DNA from 3 places in the Streptomyces sp. NPDC012825 genome. Region 2 is predicted to be linked to each of the others. Evidence: riboswitches for the same ligand, from Rfam matches in the RefSeq annotation. Region 2 holds a riboswitch; each other region holds the start of a gene.
What was found. A riboswitch is a leader RNA that binds a small molecule or an ion and turns the genes downstream of it on or off. The one in region 2 is predicted to bind cobalamin.
Positions count from the first base shown of each region.

Region 1: it holds a riboswitch for cobalamin, as region 2 does, so the genes downstream of both, ACFY7E_RS13260 (CbtB-domain containing protein) here and ACFY7E_RS15860 (cobalamin biosynthesis protein) in region 2, are expected to answer to the same signal.
Region 3: it holds a riboswitch for cobalamin, as region 2 does, so the genes downstream of both, ACFY7E_RS04190 (ribonucleoside-diphosphate reductase subunit alpha) here and ACFY7E_RS15860 (cobalamin biosynthesis protein) in region 2, are expected to answer to the same signal.

Region 1 covers NZ_JBIBBZ010000004.1:368,668-376,136, forward strand. The annotation lists gene ACFY7E_RS13230 (glycosyl hydrolase) at 1-39, shown strand, start outside; gene ACFY7E_RS13235 (LacI family DNA-binding transcriptional regulator) at 129-1,154, opposite strand; tRNA gene ACFY7E_RS13240 (tRNA-Pro) at 1,386-1,457, shown strand; gene ACFY7E_RS13245 (hypothetical protein) at 1,461-3,794, shown strand; gene ACFY7E_RS13250 (hypothetical protein) at 3,813-4,106, shown strand; gene ACFY7E_RS13255 (CbtA family protein) at 4,163-4,981, opposite strand; gene ACFY7E_RS13260 (CbtB-domain containing protein) at 4,996-5,223, opposite strand; cobalamin riboswitch at 5,263-5,425, opposite strand; gene ACFY7E_RS13265 (histidine phosphatase family protein) at 5,550-6,119, shown strand; gene ACFY7E_RS13270 (FecCD family ABC transporter permease) at 6,178-7,269, opposite strand; gene ACFY7E_RS13275 (FecCD family ABC transporter permease) at 7,266-7,469, opposite strand, start outside.
Region 2 covers NZ_JBIBBZ010000006.1:51,590-59,058, reverse strand. The annotation lists gene cobO (cob(I)yrinic acid a,c-diamide adenosyltransferase) at 1-88, opposite strand, end outside; gene ACFY7E_RS15870 (putative cobaltochelatase) at 88-2,196, opposite strand; gene ACFY7E_RS15865 (cobyric acid synthase) at 2,372-3,928, opposite strand; gene ACFY7E_RS15860 (cobalamin biosynthesis protein) at 3,925-4,896, opposite strand; cobalamin riboswitch at 4,931-5,062, opposite strand; gene ACFY7E_RS15855 (hypothetical protein) at 5,182-5,403, opposite strand; gene ACFY7E_RS15850 (anion permease) at 5,416-6,684, opposite strand; gene ACFY7E_RS15845 (alpha/beta hydrolase) at 7,077-7,469, shown strand, end outside.
Region 3 covers NZ_JBIBBZ010000001.1:855,777-863,245, reverse strand. The annotation lists gene mctP (monocarboxylate uptake permease MctP) at 1-1,090, shown strand, start outside; gene ACFY7E_RS04195 (GNAT family N-acetyltransferase) at 1,173-1,682, shown strand; cobalamin riboswitch at 1,732-1,872, shown strand; gene ACFY7E_RS04190 (ribonucleoside-diphosphate reductase subunit alpha) at 2,003-4,378, shown strand; gene ACFY7E_RS04185 (ribonucleotide-diphosphate reductase subunit beta) at 4,378-5,448, shown strand; gene def (peptide deformylase) at 5,461-6,096, opposite strand; gene ACFY7E_RS04175 (hypothetical protein) at 6,165-7,145, opposite strand; gene ACFY7E_RS04170 (HD-GYP domain-containing protein) at 7,245-7,469, opposite strand, start outside.

The sequences.
Region 1 (7,469 bases), on a different contig from region 2:
GGCACGGACCGGTCCGTGGTCGTCATCCCGTACGACTGATTCCGCAGGGGAGGGGAAACGGGGCGGCGGGCCCGGGTGACGCACCCGGGCCCGCCGCCCCTTCCCGTACGGGAAACCCCCCCGCGCGGTCAGGCGGAGGCGCGGCGGACCAGCGAGGTAGGGGTGACCACGGAGCCGGGGATCTCGGGCCCGGTCCCGTCGAGCAGCCGCATCAGCAGCTTCACCATCAGCCGGCCCATGCCCTCGACGTCCTGGTGCACGGTGGTCAGGGCGGGGGAGGTCCTGTCGACCACCGAGGCCATGTCGTCGAAGCCGACGACCGCCACGTCCTCCGGCACCCGCACCCCGCGCTCCCGCAGGGTCCGCAGCGCGCCCGACGCCATCAGGTCGTTGGCCACGAACACCCCGTCCACGTCCGGCCGTCGGTCGAGCAGCTCCGCCATGGCCCGCGCGCCGCTCTCCTCGGTGAAGTCGCCCGCGCACAGCAGCTCCGGACCGGCGTCCGGGAGGACGTCCCGGTAGCCGTGCAGCCGGTCGACGGCCGACGTCTGGTCGGCGGGGCCGGAGACGTGGGCGACGGTCCGGCGCCCGAGGCCCACCAGGTGCCGCACCGCCTCCCGGGCGCCGCCCCGGTTGTCGCAGTCGACGAAGGGCACGGCGGGATCGGTGCCGGGGGCGGGCCGCCCGCCGACGACCACCGGGATCCTGGCCCCCTCGATCACGGCCGGCAGGGCGTCGTCGCTGTGCAGCGAGAACGCGAGCGCGCCGTCGACGTGCCCCCCGCCGAGATAGCGGGCGATCCGCTCGTGGTCTCCCGGGCCCTCCACCCACAGCAGCACCAACTGGGAGTCGTGCGCCGTCAGTTCCCGGCTGATGCCGCGCACCTGCTGCTCGAAGAACGGGTCGGAGAAGATCCGGAACTCGGGCTCCGCGATGATCACGGCCACGGCGCCGTTGCGCCGGGTGACCAGGGTGCGGGCCGCGTGGTTGGGGACGTAGCCGAGCTCCTCGACGGCCCTGCGCACCTTCTCGACCAGGGGGGCGCGCACGCCCGCGCCCCCGTTGACGACCCGGGAGGCCGTGGCGCGGGACACGCCGGCGCGCGCGGCGACCGCTTCCAGCGTGGGGCGGGGCCCCGTGGTCTGCTCGGGCAAGGCGGGCGCTCCTCGACTGCGTCGGCTGGGCGGTGTACCGGGTCGTACGGGACGCGCACGGGTACGGCGCGCGTTCTCCTCCGGTCAGGGTATCTGTAGCCCCCACCTTCTGAGAGCGCTCCCAAGAGGAACGTGTCCCCGCGGACACCGCTTCCCGGAAACCTCGTTGCCCCCTTTCCCGCGCCCTCGCTACCGCCGGGCCCCGGGGCCGGTCCGGTGGACCGGGCCCCACGACGTGTGGCTCAGCAGCAGAGCGCCGGGCTCGGGACCCGGAGGGCGCGGGGGCGGAACCCGCCACGTCGGCTCATGGACGCTCACGCTGACAAGCAGCCGCCGCCGATCCCGTCCGCCTCCTACGCCGAGGGCCGACCGGCCCGTGCCTTCGTCACCGCGCTCACCCACGCGGACCCCGCCACGCGCGCGCGTGCCGAGGAACGCGTCCGCGGCCGGCGCCGGGTGCTCGCCGGAATGGCCGCCGGCACGCTGCGGGTCGGCTCGCGCACTCCCGTCCGAGGCCTGCCCGCCTGGGTCACCCCGGAGGTGCTGCGCGGCGGCTTCGCCACGGGCGCCGCCCGGGCCGGCGGGCCCCTCCTGCCGTACGAGGCCGAGGCGGCGCGGAAGGCCGGGGTGCCGGAGGACCGGGAGGCCCTCTTCGCCCACCACCTCACCGAGGAGGGCCTCGCCGAACTGTGGGCACTGCTCGACGGCACCCGCTACGAGGTGACCGTCCCCGAGGAGGCCGCGCTGCTCACGGTGGCCTGGCTGGTGCGTGCGGGGGAGACCGACGCGGCCCTCGAACTCGTCCGGGAGATAAGCCCGTTCGCGGCCACGCTGCGGTTCGCCCCGCGCCCGTCCGCGATCCCGGCGCCCGCCACCGACGCCGTACACCGCCGGACCGTCGCGCAGGCCGGGGCCGCCCTGGCCCGCCGGGGCCCGAACGACGCCGTCGAGACCCAGCGCGAGGCGCTCCGCGTCTGGCGGCCCTTCGCCGACGACCTGCTCCGGCACTGGCTGGAGACGGCGGGACCCGACCACCGGGTCCTCGGCCGCGCACCCGGCGACGGGTGGCACGCGCGCGGCGCCGCCCTCCTCGACCGTTACCGGCTCCTGGCCCGCGAGCACACCCGCTGCCGCGGCCACCGCGACCCCAGGGGCAACCTCGGGATCCTGCGCGGGGCCCTGGAGGAGACCGTCGCCGGCCGTCCGCCCGACCCGCGGCGCCTCGGGCTCCTGCGGCACGCCGCCGCCTCGATGGTCCGCAAGCGGGGCCTGCCCGGCTCGGAGCGGCACACGGCGGTGCGCGACGCCCGGGCGTCCCAGGCCGCGCTGCCCGCCCACCACGACCTCGCCCACCTCGTCGCCGACCGGATGTCCGTGCTTCCGCAGGACGCCGGCGCCACCGACCCGGCCGCGCTCCTCGTCCCGGTCACCGGGGCGGAGGAGCGGCGCTCCGGCCTGCCCGCGGGCACGGCCGTGCCGCCCGCGGTCCGCCGTGTGGTCGAGAGGGCGCGCAGCGCGCCCCTGCCCGTCCTGGTGGAGTCCGGCGTGATCCCCTCCGCCGAGGTGCTGGCCGAGCTGGTGCCCCAGCTCGTCGCCGCCGAGACGGCCCGGGCCCACCCGGACGCGCCGCTGCGCGCGCTCATGGCCGCGAACCACCGGGCGTTCGGCAATCGCCGCTCGCTGCTGCTGTTCGACCTGGAGCGGCAGGTCCGGCCCGAGGAACTGCCCTGGGTCCGCGCGGTGTCCGCGCAGCACCGCTCCGACGCGCGCGTCCGCGACTCCGCCCACGCGACGCTGCGGCACCTCGCCGAGGTCGCCGTGAACGGCTTCCCCGGCACCCTGCTGCCCAACCCGCCCGTCCGCGAACTCGCCGTGCTCGCGCGCCGGACCGGTCTGGACGCGCCCTTGGTCGAGGAGCTGGCCGCCGACATCTTCACGAGCACCTTCAGCCCCAAGTTCGCGGCCGCGGCCGCCGTGGCGGGGGAACTGCTCGAAGGCTCGCTGTACGAGAGGTACTACGGCATCGACTACGCGGCCGTCCACGTCCTGACCGAACAGGGTCCCCGGCGGCCGGCGCTCCGGGGCAGCGGCGCCCGGCACGCGCCGGACTTCGCCGCCCTCTGCCACGAGCGGGCCGGCCGGCGCCCCTCCGGCGGCTTCGGGAGCGTGGCGGAGAACGGCGCGGTGATCGAGCGGGCCCAGATCCTCACCACCCACAACCTCGCCGTCCTGGTCCACCGCGTCGGCGTCACGCCCGCCTCCGGCCGGGCGGAACTCGCCCGCCGCTGCTTCGCCGCGGTGTGCCGTCTGACGGACCGGGCCCGGCACGAGCGGCGCCCGCTCGGCACGGTGAAGGACGCGGCGTACGCCTGGCGGCAGATGCTGTTCCACCTGTCGCTGTGCGACGGGGCGACGGCGGCCGGGGTGCTGGCCGGGCTGCCGGAGGAGACCGCCCGTCACCCCGCCCCGGTGGCCGCCCGTCTGGCACCGGCCCTGGCCGGTCTCCGCAGGGTCGCCGACGGGGGCTCCTTCGCCGCCGACGGCACGGCGGACGCCGGACGCGCCCGGCGGCTGACCGGGTGGACCACGACGGGCGAGCACTGGCTGTGCGGGAACCGGGACCGGCCCGCACGGGCGTGATCCGCCTAGGGTGGCGACGTGACACCGGACGAAGCGGAATACCTCGACCAACTGCACGGCGAGCGGCATTGCTACGCCTGGGTCATGCGCCGCTACGGCGGCAGGACGCCGGAGCAGGCCGAGCGGGACGCCCTGGAGTTCTACCCGTACGAGCCGGAGAGCGAGCCGTACCGCCGGCTCGTCTTCCACGAGCACCCCTGGCACTGGGCGATGCAGGTGATCCACGGCGACCGGTACGCCACGGACCACCCGGAACTGGGCGACCCGCCACCGGAGTGCCCGCCCCCGGAGCGGGGCGACGACGGCGCGTGACACGACACCGCCCCGCGTGCTCCTGGCACGCGGGGCGGTGTCGTACGCGCCGGTGGTCAGCCCGCGGCCGGGGCCCCGACCCGGGCCGGGGTCTCCGCGCCGGCCGTCCGGGCGGCCAGGGCCTTCTGGGCGAGGTGTCCGAAGACGACGGCGAACACCACCCACAGCACGGCCTGGACGCCGAGCGAGGCCAGCCGGAACTCCCACAGCAGCTTGGCGGGGAAGCCCGCCTTGACCGCGTCGTCGTTCGCCGGCAGGACCGCGAAGGCGATGCCCGTCACGACGACGAAGCCGAAGCCGGCCGCCAGGCTCGCGTTCCAGTTGCCCAGGCGCGGCGCCAGACGGCGCCCGGCGATCACCGCGACGACGCCGAGCAGCACGCTGAGCAGGATCATCAGGAAGAACAGGGTGGTGCGCTTCCCGATGGTGTCGGGGTTGCCGACGGCCGGCGGGGTCGCCGGATACTTCAGGAACGGCACCAGGTAGACGGTGGTGAAGGCGGCGGCGGCGGTCAGCGCCGCGGTGGCCCGCGGACCGAACCGGCCGACGCGGCCGAGCGCGAACGAGAAGGCGAGCGCGGCGATGCCGCCCAGCGCCACCCCGTAGACCAGGACGCCGGTGGCCAGGCCGAGGGTGGACTGCACGGGACGGCTGACCACCACCTCCTCCTCTTCCTCCGCGGCCGCTCCCGCGCCGCCGTGGCCGCCGTGTCCGGCGTGGGCCGCCTCCTGGGCGGCCTGGGCCTCCTCCACGGCGATGGAGCCGTTCACGGAGGGCTCACCGCCCACGTAGGCCACGGCGAAGGCGAACAGACCGGCCATCAGACCCGCGAGCATGCCGCGGATCAGCAGGGTTCTCACAGTCGAGGCGTGCATGTGCGCGTCGCCCCTCAGTGGCACGGGAAGCCGAGCAGGTGGCGCCCGTCGTGCACCCACTCGTGCACGTCGGAGCCCGCGAAGAGGGACGTGGCGCCCTGCTCCGCGCCCACGAAGTACAGCGCGATCAGCGCGAGAAGGCCGACGAAGAAGGCCCAGGGCAGCACGGCCCGCACGGGCAGCGGAGCCGGTACGGCGACGGAAGGGGTGGAAACGGCAGCGGAGACGACGGCCTCGGCCATGATGAAACCTCCTGTGGGAACTCGCGTCCCAGACGGTGGTGCAGGACGACGGTCCACGGGTCTGACTCACCGCGGCCTCCCCCGCCAGGGGAAGCCTCGGCATACAGTGGCGCGACCGTGCCGGTTTCCCACCGGACTTCCGTATCGCCGTCGTCACGCTGTTCAAATGTCGCCTGACGGTACCGCGTGACGTGAACATTGTTAAGAGCGTGAGGCCCGGATCACTTTCCGTGCGCCTCCGGGCGGAACTCCCGTCCGCCGGCGGCCCCGTACGGTACGGGGGACCACCCGCCGCCCCGTACCGGCGCCGACCGCGAAGGATCCCGATGACAGTCCGGCTGACGCTCGTCCCGCCCGCCGTGAACGACGCGCTGCGCGAGGTCCGGTTCGACGACGACGGCCCCCTCGACCCGGCGGGACTCGCCCGTGCCGAGGCCCTCGCGACCGCCCCGGACCCCGCCGTGCGCGCGTACGCCTCGCCGTCCGCGCGCTGCCTCGGCACCGCGCGGGCCCTCGGCCTGCGGGCCGAACCGGTGACCGGGCTGGCCGGCTGCGCCATGGGCCGGTGGCGGGGGAGGACCCTCGGGGAGGTCGCCGCCACCGAGGAGGCCGCGCTCGCCGTCTGGCTGTCCGACCCGGAGGCCGCGCCGCACGGCGGGGAGTCCCTCCGCGACCTGCGCGTCCGGGTCGGGGCCTGGCTCGACGCGCTCCTGGAGGGATCGGGACGCGTCACGGCGGTCGTCGAGCCCGACGTCGTCCGCGCCGCGACGGTCCACGCCCTCGGCGTGCCGGACGCGACCGCCTGGCGCCTGGACGTCCGCCCCCTGACGGCCGTTCACCTCAGCGGACGCGGCGGACGCTGGAACCTGCGCGCCGGCGAGCCGCTCACCGGCTGACACGGAAGGAGGGAGGGGGCCACCCGGTGGCCCCCTCCCTCCCGCCGTACGCGCGCCGCTAGACGGGCCGCTTCCACTCCCTCAGCAGCAGATAGCCCAGGTACGCCCCTCCGACGGCCATCGTGTAGAGACCGACCGGCAGGTCGTCGAAGAGCGGCAGCTGCTGGGCCGCGAGGTCCGCGAGGACCAGGAGCAGCGCGCCGAGCAGGGTCGACATGACCAGCTGCGGGCCGCCGCTGCGGGTGACCCGCTTGGCGATCTGCGGCGCCGTCAGGGAGATGAAGGCGATCGGGCCGGCCACGCTGACCGCGCCCGCGGACAGGACGATCGACAGGGCGACCGCCGCCGTCGCGGTCCGGTCCGGGCGGACGCCCAGACCGGTGGAGAGGTCGTCGCCCATCTCGCCGATGCTCAGAGGCCGCGCGAGGAGCGCCGCGAGCGGCAGGCAGACGAGCAGCACCACCCAGATGACCGTCGCGTCGTCCCAGGAACGGGCGGAGAGGCTGCCGTTGATGTACGCGGTCAGGGCGCTCGCCTTGTCGCGCTCGACGGCGTAGACCACGTACTGGGTCAGGGCCGTCGACATCGCGGCCACGCCGATGCCCGCCACGACCAGGCGCCCCGGATTGCGGAACCCGGTCCCGGTGGAGACGTACACGAGCCCCATGGCGGCGACCGCGCCGACCAGGGCGCCGACGGACACCGGGACGGTGTCGGGGAAGAAGAGCGCGGCGGCCGCGGCTCCCGCTCCCGAACCGGCGCCGAGCCCGATCACGTCGGGGCTGCCCAGCGGATTGCGGGTGACCGACTGGAAGAGGGCCCCGGACAGGCCGAGGGCCGCGCCGGTGGCGACGGCCACCACGAGCCGGGGACCGCGCAGCCGGTTCAGGACGAAGGCGTTCTTGCCCGTCGCCTCGCCCATGAGCGCCGACGGCAGGTCGGCGAGGTCGATGCCCAGCCTGCCCGTCGAGAGGGTCGCCACGGCCGCCCCCAGGAGCAGCAGCACCGACAGCGCGGCGGCGACCAGGGAGGAGCGGCGCACGGGGATCGCGACCAGGGGTCCGACCCGCACGAGGACGCGGCCCGCGGGGCGCGACGGCGCCACGGCCGGGCTCCCGGTCCCGGCCTCGGCCTGTTCTGCGGTCCTCATGCCGCTCCCCTCATACGACGGACGGCGAAGAGCAGCGCCGGCGCGCCCACGAACGCGGTGACGACGCCGACCATCAGCTCCTCGGGACGCAGCAGGACCCGGCCGACGACGTCCGCGAGGAGCAGCAGCGTGGGGCCCGCGAGCGCGGTGAACAGGATCTGCATCCGGAAGTCCGCGCCCACCAGGACCCGGACCAGGTG
Region 2 (7,469 bases):
CCGTGTGCACCATCACCAGCGCGCGGTTGCGGCGCTGACGGGTGGTCAGACCGTCGTCGGGAACGACGGTCGGCTGTCCCTGCGGCATCAAGCGGCCCTCCTGGATGAGTGTCCGGTCCCTCCGGACCGTTCTGCCTGTACGTCCCTGACGAGGCCGGCGATCGAGTCGGCGCGCAGCTCGTCCAGGGTCACGGCGGTGCCGCCGAGTTCACGGGCGAGCTGCCCCGCGAGCCCCAGCCGCACCGGGCCGGTCTCACAGTCCACGACGACCGACGCCGTGCCCTCGGCGGCGTGCAGCCGCGCCGCACGGGCGGCGAGCGCCACCGGATCGCCGGCCGCACGGCCGCCGGTCGCCCGCCCGTCGGTCACCACGACGAGCAGCGGACGGCGCGAGGGATCCCGCAGCCGCTCGACCCGCAGCACGTCGTGGGCCTTGAGCAGCCCGGCCGACAGGGGCGTGCGCCCGCCCGTCGGAAGCTGTTCGAGCCGGGCGGCGGCCGCGTCCACGGACGAGGTCGGCGGCAGCGCCACCTCGGCGTCCCGGCCCCGGAAGGTGACCAGACCGACCTTGTCGCGCCGCTGGTAGGCGTCGAGGAGCAGCGAGAGCACCGCGCCCTTGACCGCGCTCATCCGCTGCCGGGCCGCCATCGAGCCCGAGGCGTCGACCGCGAAGAGCACGAGGTTGCCCTCGCGGCCCTCCCGGGTCGCCTGCCGCAGGTCGTCGCGCCGGACCACGAGCCCCGGGCCCGTCCGCCCCCGCGCCCTCTGGTGCGGGGCGGCGGCCTGCACGGTCGCCGCCAGGTGCAGCTTGGTCAGCGCGCCCCGGGGCCGGGTGGAGCCGGTCGTACGGCCGTGCTCGGTGCGGGCCCGGGAGCGGCGTCCGGCCGCGCCCTCGCCGAGCCCCGGCACGCTGAGCACCTTCGTACGGAAGGGCTCGGCGGCCTTGACGGCGGCCCGCTCGCCGGAACCGGCGCCGGCCCCCTGGGGAGCGGGCGCCCGCTCGGGTACGGGAGCCTCCTCCGGCGCCGGTACGTCCTCGGGCGCGGGCCCGTCGCCCTGCGGCGGAACCCCGCCGCCGTCCGGCCCGTCCCCACCGGGACCGCCGTCCGGACCGCCGTCGCCCGGGCCGTCCGGCTCCGGGTCCGGGTCGGGGTCCTCGTCCGGGCCGGACCCCGGCTCCTCGCCCTTGAACCGCTCCAGGGTCTCGTCGAGCTTGTCCTCGTCGAGTCCGGGCGCGTCGAAGGGCGAGCGCCGGCGGCGGTGGGGGAGGGCCAGGAGCGCGGCCTGCCGCACGTCCTCGGAGGTCACCTCGGTCCGCCCGGCCCAGGCGGCGAGCGCGGTGGCCGTGCGGGCCATGACGATGTCGGCGCGCATGCCGTCCACCTCGAACGCGGCGCAGGTCGCGGCGATCTGGAGCAGGACCGCGTCCCCGAGCGTCACCCGCGGCAGCAGGGCGCGGGCGGCGACGATCCGCCCGCGCAGCTCGGTCTCCTCGCCGGTCCAGCGCGCGGCGAACGCGGCCGGGTCGTCCTCGAAGGCGAGCCGCCGCCGCACGACCTCCACCCGCTGCTCGGGCTCGCGGGAGGCGGCGACCTCCACGGTCAGCCCGAACCGGTCGAGGAGCTGCGGCCGCAGCTCGCCCTCCTCGGGGTTCATGGTCCCGACGAGCAGGAACCGGGCGGCGTGCCGCACGGAGACGCCCTCGCGCTCGACGTTCGAGAAGCCCATGGCGGCGGCGTCGAGGAGGTGGTCGATCAGGTGGTCGCTCAGCAGATTGACCTCGTCGACGTACAGGATGCCCCGGTGGGCGCCGGCGAGGAGCCCCGGCTCGAAGGCCTTCACGCCCTCCGCGAGCGCCTTCTCGATGTCGAGCGAGCCGACGAGCCGGTCCTCGGAGGCGCCGACGGGCAGTTCGACCAGGGCGGTCGGCCGCGACACCCCGTCCCCGGGCTCGTGGGGCCCGTCGGGGCACTGCGGGTCGGGCGCCTCGGGCGCGCACGAGAAGCGGCAGCCCGCGACGACGTCCATGTGCGGCAGCAGCGAGGTGAGGCCGCGCACGATGGTGGACTTCGCCGTCCCCTTCTCACCGCGGACGAGGACACCGCCGATGGCGGGCGAGACGGCGTTGAGCAGCAGGCTCAGCCGCATGTCGTCCATGCCGACGACAGCGCTGAACGGGTAGGAGGCCGAGGCCATCAACGGGTGCCCCTCTCGGGTGAAGTGCGGTGATCGGACGTGGCGGTACGGGCATGCGGGACGATCATGGAGCCGATGGCTCCCCGCACGCGGGGACGGTCTTGGGGCGGCCGGGTCGACGGCCGTGCGGGCTCCGCGCTCCCCGTGCGTACGGGGACACCGTGACCGGCGGTGCTCACGGCGCCCCCGGCGGCACGAACGGCAGCCCCGCCGGGGCGCCCTCCTCGATCAGCCGCAGCAGCGCGTCCGTGTCCGCGTGCTCCTCGATCAGGTCGCCGAGCCGGTCGAGCTGTTCCTCGCGCAGCGCGCCGAACGACGTGTCCGGGGCCGGGACGAACCGGCGCCCGGCCGCCGCCGCGACCTCCCGCAGGAACGCGCGCCGGAAGCCGTCGCTCTCCAGCGAGCCGTGCCAGTGGGTGCCCCACACGGAGCCGACCCGGCACCCGTCCAGGAACGGCTCCCCGCCCCGCACGTCCGCGACGCCGTGGTGGATCTCGTACCCCTCCACCCGCTCGCCGAGCGCCTCGCCGACCGGCCGGGCCAGGGTCTTCGCGGCTTCGAACCGCACCCATACGGGAAGGAGTCCGAGCCCGTCGACCACACCGGCCCGCGACTCGACCTCGTCCTCGATCCGCTCGCCCAGGACTTGGAAGCCGCCGCAGACGCCGAGGACCGGGCGGCCCTCGGCCGCGCGCCGCGCCAGGGCGTCCGCGAGGCCGCGCTCCCGCAGCCAGGCGAGCGCCTTCACCGTGCCGCGCGTGCCCGGTACGACCACGAGATCCGCGTCGACCAGCTCCTCGGGCCGGTCCACGAACCGGACGACCACGCCCGGCTCGGCCGCCAGCGCGTCCACGTCCGTGAAGTTCGACATCAGCGGTACGGCGCACACGGCGACCCGCAGCACGTCCGCGCCGACCGGCGGCGCCACCACCGACTCGCGGACCGCGCCCCGCAGGGAGACGCGCAGCCCGTCCTCCTCGTCGATGCCGAGCCCGTGCGCGTACGGCAGGACGCCGAAGGTCCGGCGCCCGGTCAGGCCGTGCAGCATGTCGAGCCCGGGTTCGAGGAGGCTCACGTCGCCCCGGAACTTGTTCACCAGGTACCCGGCGACGAGCGACTGGTCCTCGGGGGACAGCAGCGCCGTCGTGCCGAAGAACTGGGCGAAGACCCCGCCCCGGTCGATGTCCCCGACCACCACCACGGGCAGCCGCGCGGCCCGCGCCACGCCCATGTTCACGATGTCGGTGCGCCGCAGGTTGATCTCGGCCGGGCTGCCGGCGCCCTCGCAGATCACCGCGTCGTACGTGCTCCGCAGCTCCTCCAGGCACGCCATGACCGGCTCGAACAGCTCCTTCTGTCTCCCTCCGTGCAGGGCCTTTCCGGGGGACGACCCCCCGGACCCCCCGAAGAACCCACGGGCACTCAGCTCACCGACCGGCTTCCCCATCAGGACGACCTGGCTGGAGCGGTCGCTCCCGGGCTTGAGCAGCACCGGGTTCATCAGCGCGGTCGGCTCGACCCGGGCGGCCTGCGCCTGCATGGCCTGGGCCCGCCCGATCTCGGCGCCCTCGCGCGTGACGAAGGAGTTGAGGGACATGTTCTGCCCCTTGAACGGCGCCACCTTCAGGCCCTTGCGGACCAGCCAGCGGCAGATCCCGGCCGTCACGACGCTCTTGCCCGCGTCGGACGTGGTCCCGGCGACGAGCAGACCCCCGCCCCTTCCGCCCCTCATGCGTTCCTCCGCTTCCCGCGCCGCACGGCGTCGGCGATCAGACGGCCGCCCACACAGGCGGCCAGGGTCAGGGCGGTCACCCGGCGCGAGAGCGCCACCGCCCGCTCGACGTCGGCCACCCCGACGGCCCGCCCCTCCCCGTTCAGCACCGGCCGGTGCTCGACGCGCCCGGCGTACGAGAGGGTGCCGCCGAGCCGTACGCCCAGCGCGCCCGCGAAGGAGGCCTCGACCGGGCCCGCGTTGGGGCTCGGGTGCTTCGACGCGTCCGCCCGCCAGGCCCGTACGGCCCCGCGCGGGTTCCCGCCGGCGACGGTCGCGAGCACGGCCGTCAGACGCGCGCCCGGCCAGCCGGCCAGGTCGTCGAGGCGGGCCGAGGCCCAGCCGAAGCGGCGGTACCGGGGCGACTTGTGGCCGACCATCGCGTCCAGGGTGTTGACGGCCCGGAAGCCGACGAGCCCCGGCACGCCCGCGACCGCGCCCCAGAACAGGGCGCCGACCACGGCGTCCGAGGTGTTCTCGGCGACCGACTCGACGACCGCGCGGGCCATCGCGGGGCCGTCCAGGGACTGCGGGTCGCGCCCGCACAGGTGCGGAAGGCGCTCCCGAGCCGTCTCCAGGTCCCCGGCGGCGAGCGCCCCGCCGATCGCGCGGGCCTCCCGGCCCAGGGTCGTACCGCCGACGACGGCCCACACGGAGGCGGCGGTCAGCGCGACGGCGGCGGCCGGACGGTCCCGGACGGACCGGGCGGCGAGGGCGCCGAGGGCGACGGTGGAACCGGCGCAGACGGCGGTGTGCAGGGCCCCCCAGCCGCGGTGGTCGTGGTGGAGACGCCGCTCGACGGCGGCGGCGGTCCGGCCGAACGCGGCGACGGGGTGGCCCCGGCGGGGGTCGCCGAGGAGCAGGTCGACGGCGAGGCCCGCGGCCGCTCCGTACGCGAAGACACCGGTGGCTCTGCTGCGGCCGGGCATGGCGCTATGTCCTCACTCAGGGTCCGCGCCCTGGATCGACGTGACCGGCGGCGAGAGTTCCTGACTCCCGGACCCTGGGGTCCGGTCACAGTGGCGGGACCGTGCCGGATTCGCACCGGACTTCCTCTGCTGCCGCCGTAATGGCCTCGGCAGTCCACCACGCCCCGAGAACGGGCGTCAACCCACCCTTGACCTGCGGCGGCGCACTGTGCGGAGCACCACAGAAAAGGAGCCGGGCGGTCCGCACCCGAAGGTGGGACCGCCCGGCCGGTGGAGCGGGGACCGTCAGACGACGATCAGGTAGATGCCGTACGCCACGGCCGCCAGGCACAGTCCGAAGCAGGCGTAGGCGCCGGTGCGGGCCAGGGCGGCGGAACCGCCGCGCGCGGCGGCCTCCTCCTGCTTGGTGAGGCCGACGATGCCGAGGGAGAAGAGGCCCACCAGGGCGACGGTCGCCACGAGGCTGACTCCGAAGACGGAGCCGAGGGCTGCCCAGTCGATCTTCATGCGGTTCTTTCCTTAGACCTTCGCGGCCGGGGCCGGGGGAGCGGTCGGGTCGGTGGGGGCCGGAGCGAGGATGGTCGCCTTGAGGTCCTCGTCGGTGACGGCGGCGACCGAGCCGGCCGGCGGCGGGGTGACGGCCGCGATGGCGGTGGTCACCACGCCCGCGGGCTCCTCGGCCTCCACGTCGTCGGCCGTGACGTTGTGGTGGTCGACCGGCTTGCGGCGGGAGAGCGCCCAGATGACGCCCGAACCGGCCACCAGCAGGACCGCGACGACGGCGATGCCCCAGGCGCCCTGCTTGGTGAGGAACTCGGCGCCGGCGCCGACCAGGCCCGCGGCGGGCAGGGTCAGGCCCCAGGCGACGAACATCCGGGTCGCGGTCGACCAGCGGACGACACCGCCCTTGCGGCCGAGGCCGGCGCCCATCACGGCACCCGAGCAGGACTGGGTGGTGGAGAGGGAGAAGCCGAGGTGCGAGGAGGCCAGGATGACCGTCGCGGCACTGGTCTGGGCGGCGAAGCCCTGCTGCGGCTGGAGGTCGGTGAGGCCCTTGCCCATGGTGCGGATGATGCGCCAGCCGCCGAGGTAGGTGCCGAGCGCGATGGCGACACCGGCGGAGACGACGACCCACAGGGGCGGGTTCGAGCCGGGGGCGACGACACCCTGGGTGACCAGGGCGAGGGTGATGATGCCCATCGTCTTCTGGGCGTCGTTGGTGCCGTGGGCGAGGGAGACGAGACCGGCGGAGGCGATCTGGCCGGCCCGGTAGCCCTTGGCCGTGGCCTTCGCCTCGGGGTCGGCCTTGATCCGGTACGTCAGCCGGGTGGCGGCCATCGCGGCGAGCCCGGCGACGACCGGCGCGGCGACGGCCGGGATGAGGACCTTGGTGATGATGGTGGAGCCGTTCACGGCCGACCAGCCGGCCGACATGACCGCGGCGCCGATGAGGCCGCCGAAGAGCGCGTGGGAGGAGCTGGAGGGGAGTCCGAGCAGCCAGGTCAGCAGGTTCCAGAGGATGGCGCCGACGAGCGCGGCGAAGATCACCTCTGTCCGGATGCCCTCTTCGTTGATGATCCCGCCGGAGATCGTCTTGGCGACCTCCACGGACAGGAACGCGCCGACGAGGTTGAGCACGGCGGACATGGCCACCGCCGTCTTGGGCTTGAGCGCACCGGTCGAGATGGTCGTGGCCATCGCGTTGGCGGTGTCGTGGAAACCGTTCGTGAAATCGAACACGAGAGCTGTCACGACCACAATGGCGAGCAGCAGCGTGATGTGTTCCATTTACCCAGGCAATCGTTCGACGTCAGTGGCTGGTCGAACGTAAGCAACCTGGATGAACGGAAGATGAACTGGGGCGGGCGGCGTGGTGTCCCTAACCGGTGTCAGGAGATTCCGCTCAGCGCTCCGGAGGGGGCCCGGGGGAGGGGCGTCCAGGATGCGGGCGCCCCGCGACCCCGGGTAATCCGAGCCCTCGCAAGGCCCCGGCGGCCTGTCCCGGTTCCTCCCCCGCCGCCCCGTTCCGCTCCCCGGACCGGACCACCCGACCGGGGGACCCCGCCGAGGAGACCCGCGTCACTCCCCCGAGTGGCGCCTTCCGGATCCGGAGGGCGCCCCTTTCCTCCCGGTACGGCCCTCCGGTGGCACCCGGGCCCCGTCCTGCGGACACTGGGGGTGTGCGCCCGGCTACAGCGACGGCAGCGGCCGTCACCACCCTGCTCGGTGTCGGCGCGGCCGCGGTCGCGGCCGGCCGGTACGCCAGCGACCTCGCCCTCAGGGCGTCGTCGGTCCGTCCCCTGCCCGGCGATCCCCGGCTGACCGTGCACGCCACGGGCCCCGACCGGATCACCCTCACCCGCAGCCTGGCCTCGCTGCGCCCCGGCACGTACGGCATGGAGGGCCCCGGCCTGCACGCCGTCCTCGGCCCCGTCCTCCTCCGGACCCCGCACACCGCCGACACCGTCGTCCGGCGCCTGGAGCGGATCGAGCTCGGCACCCCCGGGCCCGGCGCCCGCGTCCGGCTCACCCCCGGACTCCACCGGGGCACGCCCGCGACCGCCCTCGGGCTC
Region 3 (7,469 bases), on a different contig from region 2:
CGGCGTCCTCGCGGCCTACACGTACTCCTCGGGCCTGCGCGCCCCCGCGCTCATCGCCTTCGTCAAGGACACCCTGATCTACATCGTCATCGCGGTGGCGATCATCTACATCCCGATCAAGCTGGGCGGCTTCGACGAGATCTTCGCCAAGGCGGGCGAGGCGTACGCGCAGACCAACCCGGCGACCGGAAAGCCGCGCGGCGCGCTCGTGCCCGGCGAGGCCGGCCAGTGGACGTACGCGACGCTCGCGCTCGGCTCGGCGCTCGCGCTCTTCATGTACCCGCACTCCATCACGGCGACGCTGTCGTCCCGGAGCCGCGAGGTCATCCGCCGCAACACCACGATCCTGCCGCTGTACTCGCTGATGCTGGGCCTGCTCGCGCTGCTGGGCTTCATGGCGATCGCCGCCGGGATCCAGGTGAAGAACGGCCAGCTCGCCATCCCGCAGCTCTTCGAGACCATGTTCCCGGACTGGTTCGCGGGCGTCGCGTTCGCCGCGATCGGCATCGGCGCGCTCGTCCCGGCCGCGATCATGTCCATCGCCGCGGCCAACCTCTTCACGAGGAACATCTACAAGGACTTCATCAAGAAGGACGCGACCCCGGCGCAGGAGACCAAGGTCTCCAAGATCGTCTCGCTCCTGGTGAAGGTCGGCGCCCTCGCCTTCGTCCTCACCATGGACAAGACGGTCGCCATCAACTTCCAGCTCCTGGGCGGCATCTGGATCCTCCAGACCTTCCCGGCCCTGGTCGGCGGCCTGTTCACCCGCTGGTTCCACCGCTGGGCGCTGCTCGCCGGCTGGGCGGTCGGCATGGCCTACGGCACGCTCGCCGCCTACGGCGTCGCCAGCCCGACCCAGAAGCACTTCGGCGGCTCCTCCGCCGAGATCCCCGGCATCGGCGAGATCGGCTACATCGGTCTCACCGCCTTCGTCCTCAACGTCGTGGTCACCGTCGTCCTCACCTTCGTCCTCAAGGCCCTCAAGGCCCCCGAGGGCATCGACGAGACCTCCCCGTCGGACTACACGGCCGACGCCGGCGACCCCGGCGTACAGGTCGAGATGGAGAAGGTCACCGCGCCCACCCACTGACGCCACCCGCACGGAAAAGGGCCCGGGTCCTCCACCAGGAGGTCCCGGGCCCCGCCGCGTCCCCGGCGGGCACACTTCCCCCATGGACTTCACGATCAGGGCGGTACGGCCCGAGGAGTACGAGGTGCTCGGCGAACTGACCGGGCGCACCTATCTGGACGACGGACTGCTGGCACACGGGGCCGACGACTTCTATCTGGGGGTGCTGCGGGACACCGCGCGGCGGGCCCGCGAGAGCGAGGTCCTCGTCGCGGAGGACACCCGGGACGCGGCGGGCCGGATCATCGGCGGCGTGACGTTCGCCCGGGGCGGCACCCCGTGGGCCGACATCGCCGTGCCCGGCGAGGCCGAGTTCCGGATGCTCGTGGTCGCCCGGGAGGCCCGCGGCCGGGGCGTCGGGGAAGCGCTCGTACGGACCTGCGTCGACCGGGCCCGGGCCCTCCCGGGATGCGCCCGGATCGTGCTCTCCACGGCCGCCGGGATGGTCGCGGCGCACCGGCTCTACGAGCGGACGGGCTTCGTCCGCACTCCGCACCGGGACTGGGAGCCGATCCCCGATCACTCTCTGCGCACCTATTCCCTGGAGTTCTGAGCCCAACTCCCCTCCGGGGGGCGACACAACATGTGGGGGGTGCCATGAGCGGCACCCCCCACATGTATGCTCGTCCTCGCTGTCGACGCAGGGGAATCCGGCGCGAATCCGGAACTGTCCCGCAACGGTGTACTTCGTGCGGTTTCGTCCGAGGTGAGTCCGAACACCTGCCGACGGTGCGCCCGGTCCTTCCGTTCCGGGTGCCACAGACGTCCGGGCCTCGCGGAGTGGGCCGGTGGACGCGGTGCGTCGTGCGTGGACGCCCGCCCGTCCGCCCTTCCCCCGCCGAGGCCCCGAGCCGAGCGAGGGAGAGCCCCCACGTGACCATCGCGCCCGCCGATCCGGCTTCGGCCGAGGCTTCCGCGGTCGAGAGCGACGGCCCCGGGACCGTACTGCTGCGGACCCTGACCGACCTCACCGCCGATCTCCCCGACACCGACCCCGGCAAGGTCGCCGCCGCCGCGCTCCGCGGCCGTAGCGCCGCCGCGGACGAGGCGGAGCTGCGCGAGCTGGCCACCGAGGCGGCCGCCGGACTGATCGCCGAGGACCCGGCGTACTCCCGGCTCGCCGCCCGGCTCCTCACGATCACCATCGCGGACGAGGCCGCCTCCCAGGGCTCGGTGAACTTCTCCTCCTCGGTGGCCGTCGGCCACCGCGAGGGCCTGATCGCCGACCGCACCGCCGGGTTCGCCGCACTGCACGCCGACCGCCTCGACGCCACGATCGACCGGGCCGGCGACGACCGCTTCGGCTACTTCGGCCTGCGGACCCTCTACTCGCGCTACCTGCTGCGCCACCCGATCACCCGCAAGGTGATCGAGACCCCGCAGCACTTCATGCTGCGCGTCGCCTGCGGCCTGGCCGAGGACGAGAGCGTCCGCGCGCTCGACGAAGTGACCGCGCTGTACGGCCTGATGAGCCGGCTGGACTACCTGCCGTCCTCCCCCACGCTCTTCAACTCCGGCACCCGCCACCCGCAGATGTCCTCCTGCTACCTCCTGGACTCCCCGCAGGACGAGCTGGACTCCATCTACGACCGCTACCACCAGGTCGCGCGCCTCTCCAAGCACGCGGGCGGCATCGGCCTCTCGTACTCCCGCATCCGCGCCCGCGGTTCGCTGATCCGGGGCACCAACGGGCACTCCAACGGCATCGTGCCGTTCCTGAAGACCCTCGACGCCTCCGTCGCCGCCGTGAACCAGGGCGGCCGCCGCAAGGGCGCCGCCGCCGTCTACCTGGAGACCTGGCACGCGGACATCGAGGAGTTCCTGGAGCTCCGCGACAACACGGGCGAGGACCAGCGCCGCACGCACAACCTGAACCTGGCGCACTGGATCCCGGACGAGTTCATGCGCCGCGTGAACGCCGACGCCGACTGGTCGCTGTTCTCCCCCTCGGACGTGCCCGAGCTGGTGGACCTGTGGGGCGACGAGTTCGACGCCGCCTACCGCGGGGCCGAGGCGGCCGGCCTGGCCCGCAAGACGATGCCGGCCCGCGACCTGTACGGCCGGATGATGCGGACCCTGGCCCAGACCGGCAACGGCTGGATGACCTTCAAGGACGCCTCCAACCGGACGGCCAACCAGACCGCCGAGCCCGGCCACACCGTCCACTCCTCCAACCTCTGCACCGAGATCCTGGAGGTCACCGACGACGGCGAGACCGCGGTCTGCAACCTGGGCTCGGTCAACCTCGGCGCGTTCGTGGTCGGTTCGGACATCGACTGGGAGCGTCTGGACGCGACCGTCCGCACGGCCGTCACCTTCCTCGACCGGGTCGTGGACATCAACTTCTACCCGACCGAGCAGGCGGGCCGCTCCAACTCCCGCTGGCGTCCGGTCGGTCTGGGCGCCATGGGCCTCCAGGACGTCTTCTTCCAGCTGAAGCTGCCCTTCGACTCCCCCGAGGCACGGGCGCTCTCCACCCGCATCGCCGAGCGGATCATGCTGGCCGCGTACGAGGCCTCCGCCGACCTGGCCGAGCGCAACGGCCCGCTCCCGGCCTGGGAGAAGACCCGCGCGGCCCGTGGCGTGCTGCACCCCGACCACTACGACGTCGAGCCGAACTGGCCGGAGCGCTGGACGGCCCTGCGCGAGCGGATCGCCGCCGTCGGCATGCGCAACAGCCTCCTCCTCGCCATCGCGCCGACCGCGACGATCGCCTCGATCGCCGGCGTGTACGAGTGCATCGAGCCGCAGGTCTCCAACCTGTTCAAGCGCGAGACGCTGTCGGGCGAGTTCCTCCAGGTCAACTCGTACCTGGTCGACGAGCTGAAGAGGCTCGGCGTGTGGGACGCGCAGACCCGCGAGGCGCTGCGCGACTCCAACGGCTCGGTGCAGGGCTTCACCTGGGTGCCGGCCGAGGTGCGCGACCTGTACCGCACGGCCTGGGAGATCCCGCAGCGCGGCCTGATCGACATGGCCGCCGCCCGCACCCCGTTCCTGGACCAGTCGCAGTCGCTGAACCTGTTCCTGGAGACGCCCACCATCGGCAAGCTGTCGTCGATGTACGCGTACGCCTGGAAGCAGGGCCTGAAGACGACGTACTACCTGCGCTCCCGCCCGGCCACCCGGATCGCCCGCGCCGCCCAGGCGTCGACGGCCGCCGCCGCGCCCATCCCCGTCCAGCAGGCCGCCGACCCCGACGCGGTCGCCTGCTCCCTGGAAAACCCCGAGTCCTGCGAGGCCTGCCAGTAATGAGCTCCGCCCTCCCGTCGCCCGACCGCCGCCCCTCAACGACGGCACTGCGTGCCGACACCCCTGACTCCAAGAACCTCCTCGACCCGGGCTTCGAACTCACCCTCCGTCCCATGCGCTACCCGGACTTCTACGAGCGCTACCGGGACGCCATCAAGAACACCTGGACCGTCGAGGAGGTCGACCTCCACTCGGACGTCGCCGACCTCGCCAAGCTCACCCCCGGTGAGCAGCACATGATCGGCCGCCTGGTCGCCTTCTTCGCGACGGGCGACTCGATCGTGTCGAACAACCTGGTCCTGACGCTCTACAAGCACATCAACTCCCCCGAAGCGCGCCTCTACCTCTCGCGGCAGCTCTTCGAGGAGGCCGTGCACGTCCAGTTCTACCTGACGCTGCTCGACACCTACCTGCCCGACCCGGACGACCGCGCCGCCGCGTTCGACGCCGTCGAGGAGATCCCCTCCATCCGCGAGAAGGCGCAGTTCTGCTTCCGCTGGATGGACTCGGTCGAGAAGATCGAGCGCCTGGAGACCAAGGCCGACCGCCGCCGCTTCCTGCTGAACCTGATCTGCTTCGCCGCCTGCATCGAGGGCCTGTTCTTCTACGGCGCCTTCGCCTACGTGTACTGGTTCCGGTCCCGGGGCCTGCTGCACGGCCTGGCGACCGGTACCAACTGGGTCTTCCGCGACGAGACGATGCACATGAACTTCGCCTTCGAGGTCGTGGACACCGTCCGCAAGGAGGAGCCGGACCTCTTCGACGACGAGCTCCAGCGGCAGGTCACCGACATGCTGCGGGAGGCCGTGGAGGCGGAGCTCCAGTTCGGCCGCGACCTGTGCGGCGACGGCCTGCCGGGCATGAACACCGAGTCGATGCGCGAGTACCTCCAGTGCGTCGCCGACCAGCGCCTCCAGCGCCTCGGGTTCGCCCCGGTGTACGGCTCGGAGAACCCGTTCTCCTTCATGGAGCTCCAGGGCGTCCAGGAACTGACCAACTTCTTCGAGCGCCGCCCGTCCGCCTACCAGGTGGCGGTCGAGGGCTCGGTGGACCTGGACGAGGACTTCTAGGACGTACGTGGATCAGTCGTTCGGGACCGTCTCGTAGCGCGGGGTGCCCTCCTCCATCTGGCGCAGGGCGTCCTTGCGGTCACGCTTGGAGAGGCGGTCGATGTAGAGGCGGCCGTACAGGTGGTCCGTCTCGTGCTGGAGGCAGCGGGCGAAGTAGCCGGTGCCGCGCACCTTGATCGGGTTGCCCTGCGCGTCCCGGCCGTGGACCTCGGCGTAGTCCGGGCGGGCCAGCTCGGCGTAGGCGGTCGGCACGGAGAGGCAGCCCTCGTTGGACTCGTCCAGGACGCGGCGGTCCGCCGGGAGCTCCTGGAGGACCGGGTTGATCACGACGCCGGTGTGCCGGACGCCCTCGTCGTCCGGGCAGTCGTAGACGAAGACCTTGAGGTCCACGCCGATCTGGTTCGCGGCCAGGCCCACGCCCTCGGCGGCCTTCTGGCTGGCGAACATGTCGTCGATCAGGGCCGCGAGCTCGTCGTCGAACGCGGTGACGTCCTTGCACTCCCTGTGCAGCACGGGGTTGCCGACGACCGTGATCGGTCGGGCCTTGCCGCGTTCACGGTGGGCGAGTTCGCGCGCCTCGCAGTCCTCCGTGTCCACGACGAAGCCGTCGTTGATCTGCGTCTGCTCGTCCGTCTCCTGCTGCGCCATGTCCGGCCGCGCCTTCCTGAAAACCCGATTCCGTCGGAGGACAGCCTACGGGGAAGGGCGGGACCCGCTCAGCAGACCTCTTCGAGATCCCGCCACTCGCGGCTGTCCGGGCTGTCCGCCACCCAGCCGTCGAGGAGCCCGCGCACGAGCCCGGCCGGGGCCGCGATGCCGCACTCCCGCTCCGGCACCCACAGCTCGCCGGGCGAGCGGTGGCCGAGCGGCCCGGGGTGACCCGGCTCGCTGTGGTCGTGCGGGTCGGAGTGCTCGCCCTCGCCCTCGGCGCTCGGCATGGTCGACTCCGAACAGGCGCGGCAGAGCAGCCGCACGGAGGACGACCAGTCCTCGGCGGCGAAGCCCGCCTCCGCGGCCAGCTGCTCCAGGGCGTCCCGGTCGGCCTCGGTGGCGGCCTCCAGGAGGACCACCCAGGTGGGGACGGGCGAGGGCGCCCACAGCTCGATCTCGTCGAAGACCGGGTAGGAGGGCCCGGCGGTGGTGGTCCGCTCGCCGTTCGGCACGCCGTCGTGGAGGACGACCTCGCCCCAGCGGCGCCCGGAGGACGGCAGCGGGATGGAGAGGACCTCCATCCGGGCCGGGTCGAGCCGGCGGCCCCACACGACCTCGGCCTCGCCCTCGGGCGAGAGCCGGACGGCGGCGCTGCCCAGGTCCATGCCGGCGGGCTCGCCCGTGCCGGAGGCGGCCCCGGGCACCCGCAGTCCGTACGCCTGCCAGGCGCGGCGGGCCAGCGGCCAGTCCTGGAGCGCGGTGGCGGCGATGCCGACGTTCCACCAGTCGGGAGCGCCGGTCTCCTTGTCGAGCAGGGCGACCGCGCGCAGCCCGGCGGCGCGGGCCTGCTCCCAGTCGTGCCGGAACTTGTGCAGCAGCGCCAGGTTGAACCAGGACTCGGAGAGCCAGGGCTCCAGGTCCGCCGCGCGCGTCAGGAGCGCGCCCGCGTCCTCGTACCGGCCGTCGCCGATCAGCGTGAACGCGCGGTCGGTGGCCTGCCGCCACGAGGCGGAGGGCCGATGCCGTACCTTCCCGAAGATCTTCACGATTCCCGCCTGCCGGTCGCTTCACCCTCTTGTTCGCATCCAACCATGCCCGGTCGGACGCGCGCTCATTACCCATGGGTTACCCAGGGACGACCGGGGTCATCCCGGGGTCCCGCCCCGGGCCAGGACCCTGGCCAGGCACTCGACCACGTCCGGGTGGTGGTCGCGGGCGGTGCCGAGCCGGAGCCGCTCCAGGGCGTCGAGCGCGGCTCCCGCTCCCCCTCCTGCCCCGGTTCCCGGCCCGGCACTCGTCAGGTCGTCGTAGGCGTTCACGGTCCGGACGATCCGGGCGGGCAGCGGCTGCTCGCGGTACGGGTCGGCCTG